Regions from separate parts of the Lysinibacillus sp. RU7 genome, predicted to be linked through region 2. Evidence: a T-box and tRNA genes for the amino acid it is inferred to sense, from the RefSeq annotation. Region 2 holds a T-box; the other holds one or more tRNA genes.
The links. The T-box of region 2 lies ahead of serS (serine--tRNA ligase). A T-box ahead of a tRNA ligase gene usually reads a tRNA of that ligase, here a tRNA-Ser.
Positions count from the first base shown of each region.

Region 1: it has a tRNA-Ser gene. The T-box ahead of serS (serine--tRNA ligase) is inferred to sense a tRNA for this amino acid. The anticodon was not compared.

Region 1 is NZ_JBYQFK010000039.1:907-9,062, forward strand. It holds gene recR (recombination mediator RecR) at 1-542, opposite strand, end outside; gene AC3II9_RS20020 (YbaB/EbfC family nucleoid-associated protein) at 555-869, opposite strand; gene dnaX (DNA polymerase III subunit gamma/tau) at 897-2,624, opposite strand; gene AC3II9_RS20030 (hypothetical protein) at 2,710-3,144, opposite strand; RNA gene ffs (signal recognition particle sRNA large type) at 3,280-3,545, opposite strand; tRNA gene AC3II9_RS20040 (tRNA-Ser) at 4,110-4,202, shown strand; gene AC3II9_RS20045 (ATP-binding protein) at 4,347-5,582, shown strand; gene AC3II9_RS20050 (response regulator) at 5,594-6,469, shown strand; gene AC3II9_RS20055 (cation:dicarboxylate symporter family transporter) at 6,551-7,822, shown strand; gene AC3II9_RS20060 (YhgE/Pip family protein) at 7,973-8,156, opposite strand, start outside.
Region 2 is NZ_JBYQFK010000021.1:50,018-58,173, forward strand. It holds gene AC3II9_RS15230 (DMP19 family protein) at 257-727, opposite strand; gene AC3II9_RS15235 (hypothetical protein) at 845-1,207, opposite strand; gene AC3II9_RS15240 (hypothetical protein) at 1,582-2,100, opposite strand; gene AC3II9_RS15245 (hypothetical protein) at 2,097-2,363, opposite strand; gene AC3II9_RS15250 (YesK family protein) at 2,670-2,942, opposite strand; gene AC3II9_RS15255 (DUF4179 domain-containing protein) at 3,053-4,042, opposite strand; gene AC3II9_RS15260 (sigma-70 family RNA polymerase sigma factor) at 4,039-4,590, opposite strand; gene AC3II9_RS15265 (NUDIX hydrolase) at 4,682-4,993, shown strand; gene AC3II9_RS15270 (hypothetical protein) at 5,252-5,497, shown strand; T-box leader at 5,523-5,738, shown strand; gene serS (serine--tRNA ligase) at 5,865-7,145, shown strand; gene AC3II9_RS15280 (aminotransferase-like domain-containing protein) at 7,537-8,156, opposite strand, start outside.

The sequences.
Region 1 (8,156 bases), on a different contig from region 2:
TCTAAATCGCCGCCAACTGGTAATCCATGTGCGATACGTGTCGTACGAATGCCAGACGGTTTTACTAAACGGGAAATGTACATTGCTGTTGCTTCCCCTTCAATCGTCGGATTTGTTGCTAAAATCAACTCCTGCACACGCTCATCGTGCAGACGCGTTAATAGAGAAGCTACATTAATATCTTCTGGACCGACGCCATCCATTGGTGAGATCGCACCGTGTAACACATGATATAACCCGCTATAATCACGCATTTTTTCCATCGCAATGACATCTTTCGGGTCTTGTACAACACAAATCATCGATGGATCGCGTTGTTTATCAGAACAAATATGACAAGGGTCAATATCTGTAATGTGACCACATTGAGAACAGTATAGTAAATTACGCTTTGCATCAATTAATGCTTTAGCAAAATTAGAGACTGTATCTTCTTTCATTGTTAACACGAAAAATGCCAGCCTGGCCGCAGTTTTCGGCCCAATGCCTGGCAATTTCATAAAGCTATCAATTAATTTTGATATTGGTTCAGGATAGTGCATAGTCACTACCTCCTAGAACGGAAGGTTTAAGCCTTGCGTGAATTTACCCATTGTTGCATTTGTCGTTTCATCTACTTTTTTCAGCACTTCGTTTGTTGCGATAACGATTAAATCTTGTAACATTTCGATATCTTCTGGGTCCACTACGGATGCGTCTAAATTTACTTCAAGTACTTGACGTTGACCGTTCATAATAACTTTCACCATGCCACCGCCAGCTGTCCCTTCAAATTGCTGTTGGTTTAATGCTTCTTGTGCTTCCATCATTTCTTTTTGCATTTTTTGCATTTTTTTCATCATGCCTTGCATATTACCCATACCACGCATATTGAATTCCTCCTAAAAGTTCAAATATTAATCTTCGATAACCTCAACAAAATCTTTACCAAATAAATTTTCCGCTTCTACCACAACCGGGTCTTGTGATGCAACCGGCACAGCGTCTTCGATAAACAGCTCGGATTCCTGAACCATTTCAGCTTGATCTTGCTTCTTTTGATTTAAACCGTTATCTCGAATAAATTCTTCACGCAATGTGAGCCATTGTGCTTCTGGGATACATAGCATTTCATACGTTGTCCCAAGCTGCGATGCCAAATTGTGTGTAAAAACTGATGTAAATTCCCTATTGTCGGCTACCATTTGACAATGAATATCATACTTGAATTTTACCACAAAAGCATTAGAAGATGCCGCAACAGGTTCTGCATCATTTAAAAGTGCCGCTTGTGATTTTTGAAGTAGTGCCAAGCTTTGAGCCCAAACCGATTTTATTTTTTGAATATCTTCTTTCGTTGCAATTTTTAATATTTCTTGAATTCGACCAATCGGCGCTTTAAAGCCATTTGGTATTTTGGCTCGTGGACGTTCCTGCTTTTGTTGTACTACATTCACAGGTCCGCCACCCGCTTGCAGTTGTTGCGTAAGCTGACGTACCATATTTTCTAAGGCACCCACTTTACTTTGGATCGCTGGATCAATCGTCGTTGTCCCAACTGAATTATGCTGCGCCATTTTTAGTAAAGCTGTTTCTAAATAAATTTTTGTATGATGAGAAAAGCGCATCTCTTGCTGTGTCTTAGCCAAAATATCGATAAAACTATAAAGCGTATCTGGTGTATACCTGTTCGCCAGTTCGATAAATCGCTCTTCTGGTGCAACGATTTGTAGTAAGTCCGCTAAATCCCCTCCTGTTTGTAGCAGGAGCAAATCACGGAAAAACGTAATTAAATCTTCCGCTAGTCGGAGCGGCTCTTTCCCGTTTGCAACTAATTCTTCTAATAAGGAAAGAACTTTTGCTACATCCTTTTCAAGAAGCGCTTGCGAAATAGCACAAAACACATCTTGGCTAACTGAACCTGTCACAAGAAGCGCATCTTCTGCCTTCACCATCTCACTACTAAACGACACAACTTGATCCAATAAACTAAGTGCGTCACGCATACCACCTGCAGCAGATTGTGCAATCACCTTTAACGCTTGCTCTTCAAATGGTAAATCTATATCTTCAAGCACTACTTTCATGCGCTCTAAAATATCTTGCGTTGATAAACGTTTAAAATCAAAGCGCTGACAACGGGAAATAATCGTTGCAGGCAATTTATGCGGCTCTGTTGTAGCCAAAATAAACACCGCATGTTCCGGTGGTTCTTCTAACGTTTTTAATAGCGCATTAAAAGCACTTGTAGAGAGCATATGCACCTCATCAATAATATACACTTTAAAACGTGCAGCAGCTGGGGCAAATCGTACTTTTTCAATAATATCGCGCATTTCTTCTACACGAGAATTAGAAGCCGCGTCAAACTCAATGACATCTGTATGCGAACCTTCTGTAATGCTTAAGCATGTTGCACACTTATTACACGGTTCATTTGCAGGTGCATTTTCACAATTTAAAGCTTTCGCAAAAATTTTCGCTGTACTCGTTTTCCCTGTTCCACGTGGACCTGAAAACAAATACGCATGTGTTGTTTTGCTAGCTAGGAGAGCATTTTGCAATGTTCTTTTGACATGTGCTTGACCTGACATTTCACGAAACGATTGTGGTCTATAAACACGGTAAAAAGCTTGGTATGTCAACGTTCCCCTCTCCTTTTCTCAGTTTAAGTCCATATGTATAGTATAGCATACATTCTAGTGCTTTACGGTCTTGAACGATGATTGATTATTTCTTGTAGCTCGCTTTATCACATAGGCGGAAGAACACCGGTATACTTATAAATAGGAATAAATAAAAAAATACTTGCTCCTCAATGGGCTCGATCATCCCAAAAGACTCTAGGGTAATTATTGTTCCAATCCAAGCACCTAATGTATATAAAAATTGCCACGTGACATGGTAAAGGCGCGGCCACTTCTTTTTTACTTTTCCAAACAAGCTTGACTCAGAAGGCTCAAGCGAACCATCAATATAAATAATAATCCGTTTATACTCTGACACCACTCGCCAAGAAAGCAGAAATAACAAAACAGTAATAGCCCATGTGATAGCTGGTATATTACAATATTGCCACTCTATATTCCGATAGCCTACTGTTACAAACGCCGCCAGACTAAATGAATAACCAACTCTCCTAAATAATGATTCGATGATACCCATCTACTCTCTCCTTATATGTTAGACAAATATAGCGTAAGCTAATAGCTATGTTTCTGTAAATTTCCTTGAAAGCTTTTCTTACAACAAAAAAAAGCATTCGTCTGAATGACGAATGCTTGAATTGGCAAATTAATGCCGTGCACCTTTCTTTGACAGCCGCACATAAGCGTTACTCTTGTCGCCAGCTCAGGTTAGGCTACCCCGCGGCACATGAGTGAAACCACTTAATGCTGCTTCCTTCCGGACCTGACATGGTTCATGGGTACCCATTGCGCAGGACCCAACCGTCAACACTACGTGCAAGAGGCAGGCCAAACATACGGACAGCCTCGAAAAGGACTTCAGTCTCGCTAGAGCGGATTGCGAGTTACAGGGCACCGCTACCTCCCCACCTAGCACGGCAATACTTAGTATACTAATACCACATTAAAAATGCAATGAAATACTATATACAAATCATGAAAAATCTATCATAGCGGATTAAATCTCCCAATTTACCTTTCGTTATGTTAACTTCCTAGCTCCTTTTAAATGCGCAGGGACAAAAACAAAAGTAAAGCTTCCGAAATATGTAGTATTCCTCTGCTCTTACTTATGTTGCGCCGAAAACAAATAAGTTGCTATACTATTTTTTGAAAAAGAGAACATCTTCTTTTAAAAAAACTAACACTACTAAAATGAAACGTATACTAATATTTTCTGGAACTTCAACAACGAAGGTAGGGGTTTCACTTCTCAAATGAAGGCAAATCGGGCAATTCACTCGCAAAGTGGAAGGAAATTAAAATACATTTATATAGGTAGCAATAGACAAGATTTCACGTCCATTCTTTATCACAATCAACTATAAACATTCGTCTTTCTAAACTAAATACTCTTACCTAAAAAAATCACAAAAAAATGTTGACGTATATTACTGTACATGATATATTGATTACTGTCGAAAAGATAACTCGACACAATACGGAGGAATACCCAAGTCCGGCTGAAGGGATCGGTCTTGAAAACCGACAGGCGGGTTAAACCGCGCGGGGGTTCGAATCCCTCTTCCTCCGCCATTTTTTTGAACTTACACCGCTTTGATAGCGGTTTTTTATTTTTTAAGTGCTGTAACATACATATGTTACAGCGCTTTTTTGCTTATATTGAGCAAATACTATTATACAAATAAAAATCGACAGGAGGTATTCTACTTGGAACGAATGATTAAAATTTCAAAATCTCCTAATCCATTTTTTATCATGTTGTTTATCGCTCTTTTAACAGCAGTAGGTAGTGAGGTCAAAATAATGCCATTTGATGGGGCACCGTTTCGTTTCGGCTTAGGGAGTATTATTTTCTTTTTAGCCATTCTAGTTCGCCCTGTTTCAATTATAAAAGCAGGGATTACTACAGCGATTACGGTCTTTTTATTCCGTACGGGACTAGATTTGTTCCTCTACAAGGAATCATTCCAATTAGCGGAACATATTCCGGCTGCTTTATTTTACATTACATTTGCTATTTGCTTACGTGTTTTCAATATAAGCGATATTCGTACACGTCCATTTCTCCTTGGACTTTACGGTGCTTTATTTGAAGTCATTAGCAATACAATCGAACAGTTATCGATTACGTTCTTTATTACAGGGCATTTTATTTCCATACATGAGTATATGCTCTTTCTTGCTGTAGCTGTTTTACGTAGCTATTTTGTTGTTGGATTATTTAGTACATTAGCTATTTCTGAGCAAAAGAAACGAACAGAACAGTTATTAAACATTGGGGCCGACCTTTATGTTGAAACACTCTATTTACAAAAATCAATGGAGCAAATTGAACACATTACAGCCAATGGTTTTGATTTATATAAACAATTAAAAGCCATAGATCACACACTAAGTTTAAAAGCATTAATGCTCGCCCAAGAAATTCATGAAATAAAAAAAGACACGCAGCGTATCTATGCAGGACTTTCTAAACTTATTACAGCTGAGCGTTCAGATACGTATACCATTTCGGATTTACTACGCTTTATTACAGAATCCAACATCCGCTATAGCGAACATTTACACAAAAATATTGATTTTAATATTATATTGAATAAAGATTTTCATACGAAAGAACACATCCTACTTCTTGCTATGCTCAATAATATTATAGCCAATGCAATTGAAGCGATTGAGGAACAAGGAGTGATTAAAATTGAGGTTGCCACAGCAGCACATATTACCACTTTTGCAATCGAAAATAACGGTCCACCTATTCCTGAATATGTACTACCCGTTATCTTTGATCCTGGCTATACAACAAAATTCAGTGAGAAAGGCAATCCTTCTACTGGTATCGGACTTTCTCATGTACAAACGATGGTCCACAGACTTGAAGGAACTATCGCTATTTCAAGTAATGAAACAACCGTTTTCACTATTAGCATCCCAACTTATAAATTAATATAAAGGAGATCTCTATGCGCTATTTTATTATAGATGATGATCGTGCAAGTCGTATGATGCTTACTCATATTATTAATGAATCGATGTTAGGTACAGTCATTGGGGAAGCATCTAATGGAGAAGAAGCCATTCCACAGATTTTAATGACACAGCCTGATTTTGTGCTAATTGATTTACTGATGCCTCATGTAGATGGAATTTCAACAATTGAACGATTACATGAACAGCGCTTTCAAGGTAGCTTTATTATGATTTCGCAAGTTGTCAATAAAGAAATGGTAGCAGAAGCGTATGGAAAAGGCGTCGAATTTTTTATCCATAAACCGATTAATAAAGTGGAGGTCCAAACGATTCTCCGTAAAACAGAAGAACAGCAACGTCTAAAAAATTCCATCCAAGCGATTCGTCAGTCGCTCACAAGCTTTGAAGTACCACAAAAACAAACTAAAAAAACAGTTCGTGATCATATTCAATCGATTTTAAATGATATGGGAATCGTGGGAGAAGTCGGCAGTGAGGATATTACAAAAATTATTGAGCTGCTTATATCTGAAAAACACCATTTAGCACCTCTCCCCCCATTAAAAGAGTTATACGAACAGTTAGCGATAATTACAAAAGCCACACCAGATGATATTGCAAAAGAGAGCAAGGCGATTGAACAACGTATCAGACGAACGATTTTAGCCGCTATGATTAACTTAGCGAATTTAGGAATCGTCGATTATACGAATTCAGAATTTGAATATTACGCACCCCGCTATTTCGATTTAACAGATATTCGCCAATTGATGCATCAAATTGAGCTAAATGGGGAAAGAAAAACAAAGGTAAACATCAAAAAATTCATACAAGTCATATATTCTGAAATTTTACAACGTCTAGATTAATCGGATTTTGTCGGATTTTGTCACCCTTTTATATGATGAATATAAGCTTGACCTAAATTTAAGCATAAGGGGGAACTTTTTTTGAAAAAGTTTAAAATTAGTTTAGCCAGCCAAATTTTAATCGGTCTTATATTAGGGATCGTTGTAGGTGCTGTTTTTTATGGGAATGACAATATTCAAACGTACCTACAACCAATAGGGGACATTTTCCTTAATTTAATCAAAATGATTGTTGTACCGATTATTATATCGACATTAATTGTAGGTGTTGCCGGAACAGGTGATATGAAGCAATTAGGTCGTCTTGGTGGGAAAACATTACTTTATTTTGAAGTTATTACAACAGTTGCGATTGTCGTTGGTTTACTTGCAGCGAACCTTTTCCAACCGGGTGCTGGCATCGATATGACACAACTACAGCAATCGGATATCTCGAGCTATGTTGAAACAACAGAAGCACAAGAAGATCAAGGGCCGCTACACATTTTAGTAGATATCGTACCGAAAAACGTCATCAATGCGATGGCTGAAGGCGATATGTTAGCCATTATTTTCTTCTCTGTATTATTCGGTCTTGGTGTAGCCGCGATTGGTGAACGAGGAAAACCTGTATTGGCCTTCTTCCAAGGCACAGCTGATGCGATGTTCTGGGTAACAAACTTAGTGATGAAATTTGCGCCATTTGGGGTATTTGCACTGATTGGTGTAACCGTTTCCAAATTTGGATTGTCATCCCTTATTCCACTTGGAAAATTAGCGATTTTAGTGTATGGAGCAATGTTCTTCTTCGTAATCGTTGTATTAGGATTGACAGCAAAAATCTTTGGTATTAATATCTTTAATTTAATTCGCATGATTAAAGACGAGCTTTTACTAGCGTTCTCTACTTCTTCTTCAGAGACTGTATTACCTCGTATCATGTTAAAAACAGAAAAAATGGGAGCACCAAAGGATATCGTATCCTTCGTTATTCCAACTGGTTACTCCTTTAACTTAGATGGCTCTACGTTGTACCAAGCCATTGCGGCTCTTTTCATTGCGCAAATGTATGGTATTCATCTTTCAATTGCAGAGCAAATCACATTAGTACTTGTATTAATGGTCACATCAAAAGGTATTGCAGGGGTTCCTGGCGTATCATTCGTTGTACTTCTTGCAACATTAGGTACTGTCGGTATTCCAATTGAAGGTCTTGCGTTTATCGCAGGTATTGACCGTATTTTAGATATGGCACGTACAGCTGTAAACGTAGTTGGTAATACATTAGCAGCACTTGTAATGGCGAAGTGGGAAAAACGCTTCGATGATGAGCAATTTGCGGCTTATCAAGCTGAAAACTTAAAAAAAGCATAAGCTAAAAAATGTTATGTACAAGCCTTTATGAAAATGGGACAAGTCGCCCTTTCATAAAGGCTTTTTTGCGAAATAAATTAGAACACACTTCAACTATATGTTATAACACTGGGCACAAAAAAGATGCGCAGAGTGCTCTGCGCATCTTTTTTATGCTTGTTCAACATCTTTTGAATAACGTTTCGTAAATAGCAATGCAAAATAACCTAAACATAATGCTAAGCATGCTACTATATAAATCCCTAAAATCGACCAGTTGTACATTAAGAATGACGTATCACCTGTCGAAATAGCTGCTTTGAATGCTTGTACCGAAAATGTCATTGGTAAAATG
Region 2 (8,156 bases):
AGTTATTCAATAAATAAGCGGATGTAACATTACTCAAAATGGTTATCAATCGTTGCCATGATTGATTTTTGTCGATTGTGCATAAAAAGTTGTATAAATGATGTTCATAGGAACGGCCATGAAACGTTGAATTAATAGCGTTTCATGGCTCTTTTTGTACTCCCTAAATTTGATTTGGGAATGTTTATTAAGTTTATTTATGTATACGTTATAAATCCTTGTTTCATTAAAGCCTTCGATAGTTGAACAAGAATGATTAATCTTCAACTACTTCAATCAAATCAGTATAGATAGTAACAAAATATGTGTTTAATAACTCTGTCAACTCATTATTAAGCTTGTAATACTCATCGGTCGCTTTTTTAATAACATTATAAAATTCATCTTCATGAATTTCATTATTTGCTAGAGCAATGTACAAGTTCCACATCTCTTTAAAATACTTTTTCTCAATCAATGCATAATTGTGAGCACCTATTTCCTCAAGGGTTCCGATTAGTTTATTCAAGTAATTATCTATTCCCATCTCCTTAATATGCTGCCCAAACCACCTAAATAAGCTTTCGTGACCTCCACTTTCAAGTTCAGAATAGTAATGATAGACAATAATTGCTTTATTTAAGATGTTATCTTCGGATGATAAATCATGCTCACTTAAAACATCCATAACAGCGTTTGAGATATCTGTTTTGCTCATTAAATCTTTTCTTTTCATTTTTGGTTTCACAGAGTTCCCTCCAATTCATCTTTCCCTCTTGTTTAACTAAACTGTTCCGTTAGTTCAAGAAGCGATTGTTTTAATTGAACAATCACCTCTTAAGCTCACGTGTATGTATTGACAAAATTAAACGCCATAATGAATCAACCATCTATCTTCTTTTATTGCTTCAGCTATTTTTTTTATCAATTCTTCAAGTTCTTCTGATCTGTATTCGTCGTTTGCTTCACTAACAATATCTAAAAATTGTTTATGAGAACTCGGTGGTATCAATGTTATTCCAAAATAGGCGAGATTTTTATAAGGTCTATTTGTGTTATGTGCGAATGTATCTAGGAGGTGCATTTTTTTACCAAAATCCTTAGACATAAGTTCATCAAAACGGTCACCATCTACACCTATGCAATTATATTTTTCAGGTTCATAACCAATATAATCTTTATCTTTTTCAATACATTCAATTATTCCAAAATCGTGAATGTAAGCCAAATTAACACATCTCCTAAGTCTTCAATTTGTATCGGCTATTTTTCATACAACTTTCTTTATGAGCCTCTATTATACATAACGTTTCTCACATTATTTAAAATACTTTCTTGTTCATTATTCAACTAACCTGGTTACGTTAGTTGAATAAAAAAGCACCCAAAGCATATTTAGGGAATTTTACAAAGTTTGTTGTAATAACCTGTTACTTTATTTTTAGTGTAACATTGCATATGATTTGGCTAAGATCAACTTGATGTTTTGAGGTTTGTTTATTTAATCACTTCTTAAAAAGAGGTTATGCCCACTTCAGCAATCCTAAAAATACTATATTCTTAACAGAACAAGGAATTTCAAGCAATTTAAATTAGATATTCCTACTTAATAGTTAGGTCCTTAATCGTTACATTCAGCAACTTCGCACTATACATGATTGTAGACCTAATTGTTTGTATATCATCAAAACTAGATATCTTTATTTGAAGTACTGCTCCACCTTTTAAACTCCTCATATTTTCTACTTCTATATTAAAATGTTCAGCAAGTTTATTTATAAAAGAGGTTATTTTATCGCCGTTTCTTTTTCCAACATATAATAAAATTTTGATCTTATAATTTTTATTTTTAATCGAAATTAAATACTGATTCAATGCCCAAATATAAGTGTTTTTTTCAGCGTCATAATGGCTCGGATCGCCAAATTGTTTCGCTTGCCCACAATGCTGACAAATTGCTATATAACGAACATGACGTACACCGATACCTGGCTGTTCAACATTTACATACACTTCATAAGGAATAAATACATCATGTGTACAAAAACTACAAATAATAGGCTCATCAAAAATCGTGATGCGACTTTTTTGGGGGCGTAAATGTTCATCTGTACCACTCATTCTTTTATCACTTCCATATATTCAATAATCGATACATGTTTTTGTAACGTATGGTCGAAGCGATTCTTTTCTTCAAACATTCGGATATCGCCACATGACGTACAGGAAAATGATTGCAATGTAAGTTGCTCCGTTACTGTTTCACCTAAAGGACTTAAATCCATATAAACCTCACGATGCTGAAATTCATCATTCTGACAAAATATACAAATAAGCTGCTTGTCACGAATTTTCATTTGATACGTTCCTCTTCTTCTAACCATCCATTCATCCCCTAATTAAAAATACTAACTTTACTTTAATACGTTTGAAATACACGGAAGTTCCAGTATCAAATAAATGCCACATTACTAAATAATTGTAATTCATTTGAAATTAACTATATTAATTGAATTATAAACCTCTCCCAAATCCTCGTTTGGACATAAAACGAGCACATATGCACTGGATACGGAGTGGTGATGGAACACCGCAACCTTACACGTCAGCCATAGTAGAAATGTACTTGGCCTTTGGTAGCAAGCCCACCACTAGTGTCAGCCAGATTACATAGTTTCCTTAGATGAAATTTAAGTTGTTTTAAAAAGTTGCAGCAAGCTTGTTAAAACAATGCCAATAATAGTACCAATAAAAATAGAGAGACCCATCAATCCAATCCCCATACCACTCCAACCACCAATAAAAAAGCTGATGATTACGATAGTTACGCTAATTAAAAGGAAAGACAGGAATATTGTACCGATGAATTGATTGTTCTTTTTCCTTTTTAGAAGCATCGCAACAATAAAGAATGCAATTGCAGTTACTAAACAAATATAAATGAAGATTTCAAACCCCTCCAAATTGAATGAGCCTCCTTATAGTACATGTTGTAACGTTCCAATAGTATTCCATTATATTTAATCCTTCGACAAAGATGCAGAAAACGATAGTGCTAATACATGCATAGCTTCTATTTTAATGGAACCTCTACTGTTTCAAGAGTCTCTTCTTTTGTTAAGGGCTTATTTTCCGTCATTGTGTAAATGGTCGGTGTCACAAGTAGGGAAGAGGCGTTTTGATCTAAGCCAAAAATCGGTACGGTTCCAGTAAGAAAATCATTCGTAACCCTTTTTCCATGGGTAGGCGCAAATTGATAATCATTTCCTAAATTATCTTTCACATTTAAGAAAATGAATTCAGTCATAAAATCTATGTCACCGCTAAAATAGATAATGGTTGTATAGCCTGTAGAAGCAATGCGATCAATGACAATATCTCGCGTGCCACTTGTAATTGTTTTATCGACGATTGTTTCCTGTAAATCGAGTTTGTTCAGCTCGAAAGAAAATGTCCAGTCACCAGAAATGACGGATTTGTAATGGCTATCGTAAAAGCCTTTCGGCGACCAAGTTAATTCGATAGATGAGTTTTGTGCTGCGGAATCTGCTACCTCATAGGTTAAAAAGCCAATATACGTATTTTCATCTACCTTTTGCATATGTTTTTCCGCTTTATATAACTCATGACCAGTGATGTTGGGTATACTTTCCACGAATTGTAAGTCATCTAAAGGTTTTTCAGATTCGATAGAAAAGGCGATGGAAACTAAATAACCGTCGTAAACAGCATCTTCTATTTTCATTGTCATGCCGTTGCTTTCGGCGGTTTGTCCGACTGCCGTTGCATAGTCGTTAAAGAGAACGAGTTTTTTGTCTTCTGAAAAGTACGATAAAAGCTGTTCAATGATGGGCAGTTTTGATGCGATAGTAGGTATCGATAATATACTAATAGAGCCAATGCCAATCGCTAGTACAGCCGCCGCCACCCATTTAGATATACGGTAGACCTTTTTAGGTTCTCGTAAAACATGTTGAATGACGGTTTTTACCTCGTTATTTGACACGTCAAAAGGTTCAATTTCATCAATATCGATACGCAAAAAATCTTTTTCGCTTTTCAAGATAAACACTCCTTTAACTTTGGATTTTTCGCTAGCTTTTTCTTTCCACGATAAAGCCGGTTTTCAACTGCGGCTTTGGAAATATGTAAAATGTCAGCGATTTCGCCATTTGTGTAATCCAAATAATATTTCATTAAAAATAATTCCCGCTCTGAAGGGGGCAAATGCAGTACTTCAATTAGCAATATTTCTTTTTCAAATGATTTTTCCAAATGTATTTCAATATTATCTTGTGAAATTTGTGGAGGTGCCTGCTCGATTGAAACAGTATCTTGATATTTTTGCTGTTTTCGATAGAGTTCGATTGCTTTATATTTTGCGATTATACCAAGCCACTTTTTAAAATCTGTTTCATCTCCCTCAAATTGATGACACTTTTGCCAAATGAGCAAAAATACATCATTTACACACTCTTCAACTAGCATATGTCCGAAACTGTCGCCTAAAATTTTATGCGCAATTGCTTTGACATACCCTAAATATTGTTGGACTACATAACGAAGTGCTTTTTCTTCGTGTTGTTGTAGTCGTTGGATAAAATCAACCATGTTTTTCCTCCTTTTCATTCTTCTATCTACTATAACGAAATATTTTCCAAACACTCTCGCTAAAAATGAAAAATGTCCTTTATGATAGAAAGTGTTTGATGAAACGGTAGAAGATCGGGTAAGAGAATTGCATAAAGAGCTTGGCATTGAAGTGAAATTCCAAGATTTCCTTTCATTAGGTGTAATCCCATCTTATATGAAAAAGGCGAACTTTATCGACAATGAGTTTGTGAATGTATTTCTGTATATGCGGAATTGGGCATTTGAGCAGTTTAACGTGCAATTAGAGGGAGTATGGGGGATTGTAAAAGTGCCGTTTGCTAATTTTCAAGCGCTTTGGCAAGATAAGCTATTATCAACTGAGGTAACACGGTTTGAAGTAGAGCGTGCTAGTAAAATATAATGACTAAAATAATAGAAAAAAAGCATTTTACCGCATCCTGTCTCCTATTATATAACCGTGATTGAACGAATGGAGCAATGAAGCGATTATTAAAGGGCGGTGATAGCATTTACCTCGGAAATTTTCTAAAAGTATATCGGTCGCCTATTATCTGAGGCTCAAAAGAAAAAGCTATAGTTTTTTTGAAAAGATTAATAATTTATAACAAAGTTCGATTATTTAAAATAAAGATTCATTAAAAATCCTGTGATATTCTAAATGAAATATAACTTTATTGAAAACATTCAATCGTTTTATTCTGACCTTTCCATTGAAGACTTCGGGCTCCTCATATTAAAGCAGTTAGTAAAAATGTTGAAATTCGCGAAATATGAGGGGAAAATTATCGTAGTGCGAAATGGTCATTTATTGGGTTGTGCATTTCATTCGGAATTAACCGTGATTCAAGAATTATGTAATATTTTGTATACCATGTTATTACTTGCTAAATCTATTTTCGTATAGTACAGTATGGTTAAAATTTAAATAACTGAACACGATGATGGGAAGTAGTAGCAAGCACGTTTCTTTTAGAGAGTCAGCGGTTGGTGGAAGCTGATAGAAGCACTTGTGAATCCGTCCCGGAGTTGCACAGTCGAAGTAATGTAAGTAGGCTGTAGCCGGCTGAAATGCCGTTATGAAATAAGTGGATTAGGTATATGCCTGATCAATTAGGGTGGCAACGCGGGTAGCTCTCGTCCCTTTTTAGGGATGGGGGCTTTTTTGTGTTTATTTTGATTCAAAGAAAGTGGAGCTATTCGAGTTTAGCTTGCAACGCAATTACACCAAGACTTAATGGATGCAATGTCATGAAACTACTGGAGGTATGACTATGTTAGATATTAAACGCGTACGCGATAATTTCGCGGAAATTAAAGAAATGCTATTAACACGTAATGAAGATTTAGGCAACTTAGATGACTTTGAGGATTTAGATGCAAAGCGTCGTGAGCTAATTGCTAAAACAGAAGAATTAAAAGCAGAACGAAACAAAGTATCTGAACAAATTTCAATTATGAAACGCAACAAGGAAAATACAGATGAAGTTATTGCTCGTATGCGTCAAGTAGGCGATGAAATTAAAGAGCTAAATGTTCAACTAAATGATGTTGAAGAGCGCTTTAAAGATATGATGATGCGCTTGCCAAACATTCCACACGAATCTGTACCAGTAGGGACAACAGAAGACGACAATGTAGAAGAATATACTTGGGGTCAAATTCCAACATTTGATTTTGACATTAAAGCACACTGGGATCTTGCTACAGATTTGAAGATTGTTGACTTTGAACGAGGTACAAAAGTAACAGGTAGCCGTTTCTTATTCTATCGCGGGCTTGGAGCTCGTTTAGAACGTGCATTAATGACATTTATGATGGATTTACATGCAGAGGAGCATGGTTATGAGGAAATGCTACCACCTGTCATTGTTAATCGTGATAGCTTGACGGGTACTGGAAATCTTCCTAAATTTGAAGAAGATGTATTTAAATTAGAGGAAACAGATTATTTCATGATTCCAACGGCAGAGGTACCTGTAACAAACTTCTATCGTGATGAAATTTTACTGGCTGAGGCTTTACCACAAGGCTTTGCTTCCTATAGTGCGTGCTTCCGTTCAGAAGCAGGCTCTGCGGGTCGTGATACACGTGGTTTAATCCGTCAACATCAGTTCAACAAAGTAGAACTAGTTCGCTTTGTAAAACCAGAGGAATCATACGAACAATTAGAGCTATTAACAAATCATGCGGAAAAAGTATTGCAATTACTAGACTTACCATATCGTAAGCTAAAAATGTGTACAGCTGATTTAGGTTTTACTTCAGCGAAGAAATATGATTTAGAAGTTTGGATCCCTGCACAAAACATGTACCGTGAAATTTCTTCTTGCTCTAACTTTGAGGATTTCCAAGCAAGACGAGCGAATATCCGCTTCCGTCGTGAGCCAAATGCAAAACCAGAATATGTTCATACATTAAACGGTTCAGCTCTTGCCATTGGTCGTACAGTTGCCGCTATCCTAGAAAACTATCAACAAGCTGATGGAAGCGTAGTAATTCCTGAAGTTTTAAGACCATACATGGGTGGTAAAGAAATAATTGCACCAAAATAAATAACGGGTAAAAGCTATTTTAGATATCCTTTAACAAGTAACTGTCTTGCCTTTTTATCGATTTACAGATGCTTTTAATAGTATCATGTGCTGATAAAGAATCCATTTTGATTAATCTTTTTTCAAACTGGATTCTTTATATTTATTGTAAAATGCTAGTTTGTGGGGTTTTTTTGATCAAACTTTATTTCAAAGAAACAAAAGCGAAACAAACTGCGTTTTTTTTATGGAATAGCTTACAATATAAGTACATTAAAAATGCGTGCATATCTTCAGTAGTATGAGGTATACACGCATTTTATTATTTCATGACAACAAATCGTAGACAATCATATTTACGTTTTGCATGTTAAAGAGAATAGGATATCAAGTACTTTCACTAAAATAGTACCTAACACTCTTTTATTTTACGCACCGCGGCTTCATATAGAATGTGAAGTCCTGACTGTAATTCATTATCGGAGGCGTAAGCATAGGAGAGGCGAATATGATACATATCTTTTGGTTCATAAATATAGCCAGGATTAATGAGCACTTTTTGCTTTAATAGCTGAAAGAAAAAGTCAGTCGTAACAATCGGTTGATGAAACCGAATCCATATATAAAATCCGCCTTTTGGCGATTGCCAAGAGGCGATATCCGTAAAATATTGTTTCAACAATGCTTCCATCAGTGCCGCTCGCCGTTTCAATTCTATTTTTAGTTCCTGTACGTGTTGCTCATATAATCCTGTCGTTAACCAATGGGTCACAATTTCTTGTGAAAAGGCACTGGAGCCATAATCCATCTGCATTTTTATATCGGCTAATCTTTTAATGACCGGGGATGGTGCGACAACCCAGCCAATGCGTAATCCCGGACTTAATGTTTTGGACATACTCCCTAAGTACAGCACATGTCCTGCTGTGTCAATTGCTTTTAAAGGTGGGGTAAGTTCTTCAAAGGCCAGTTCAAAATACACATCATCCTCAATGATTGGTAAATGTAATGTCTTGCACATGTCATAAAATG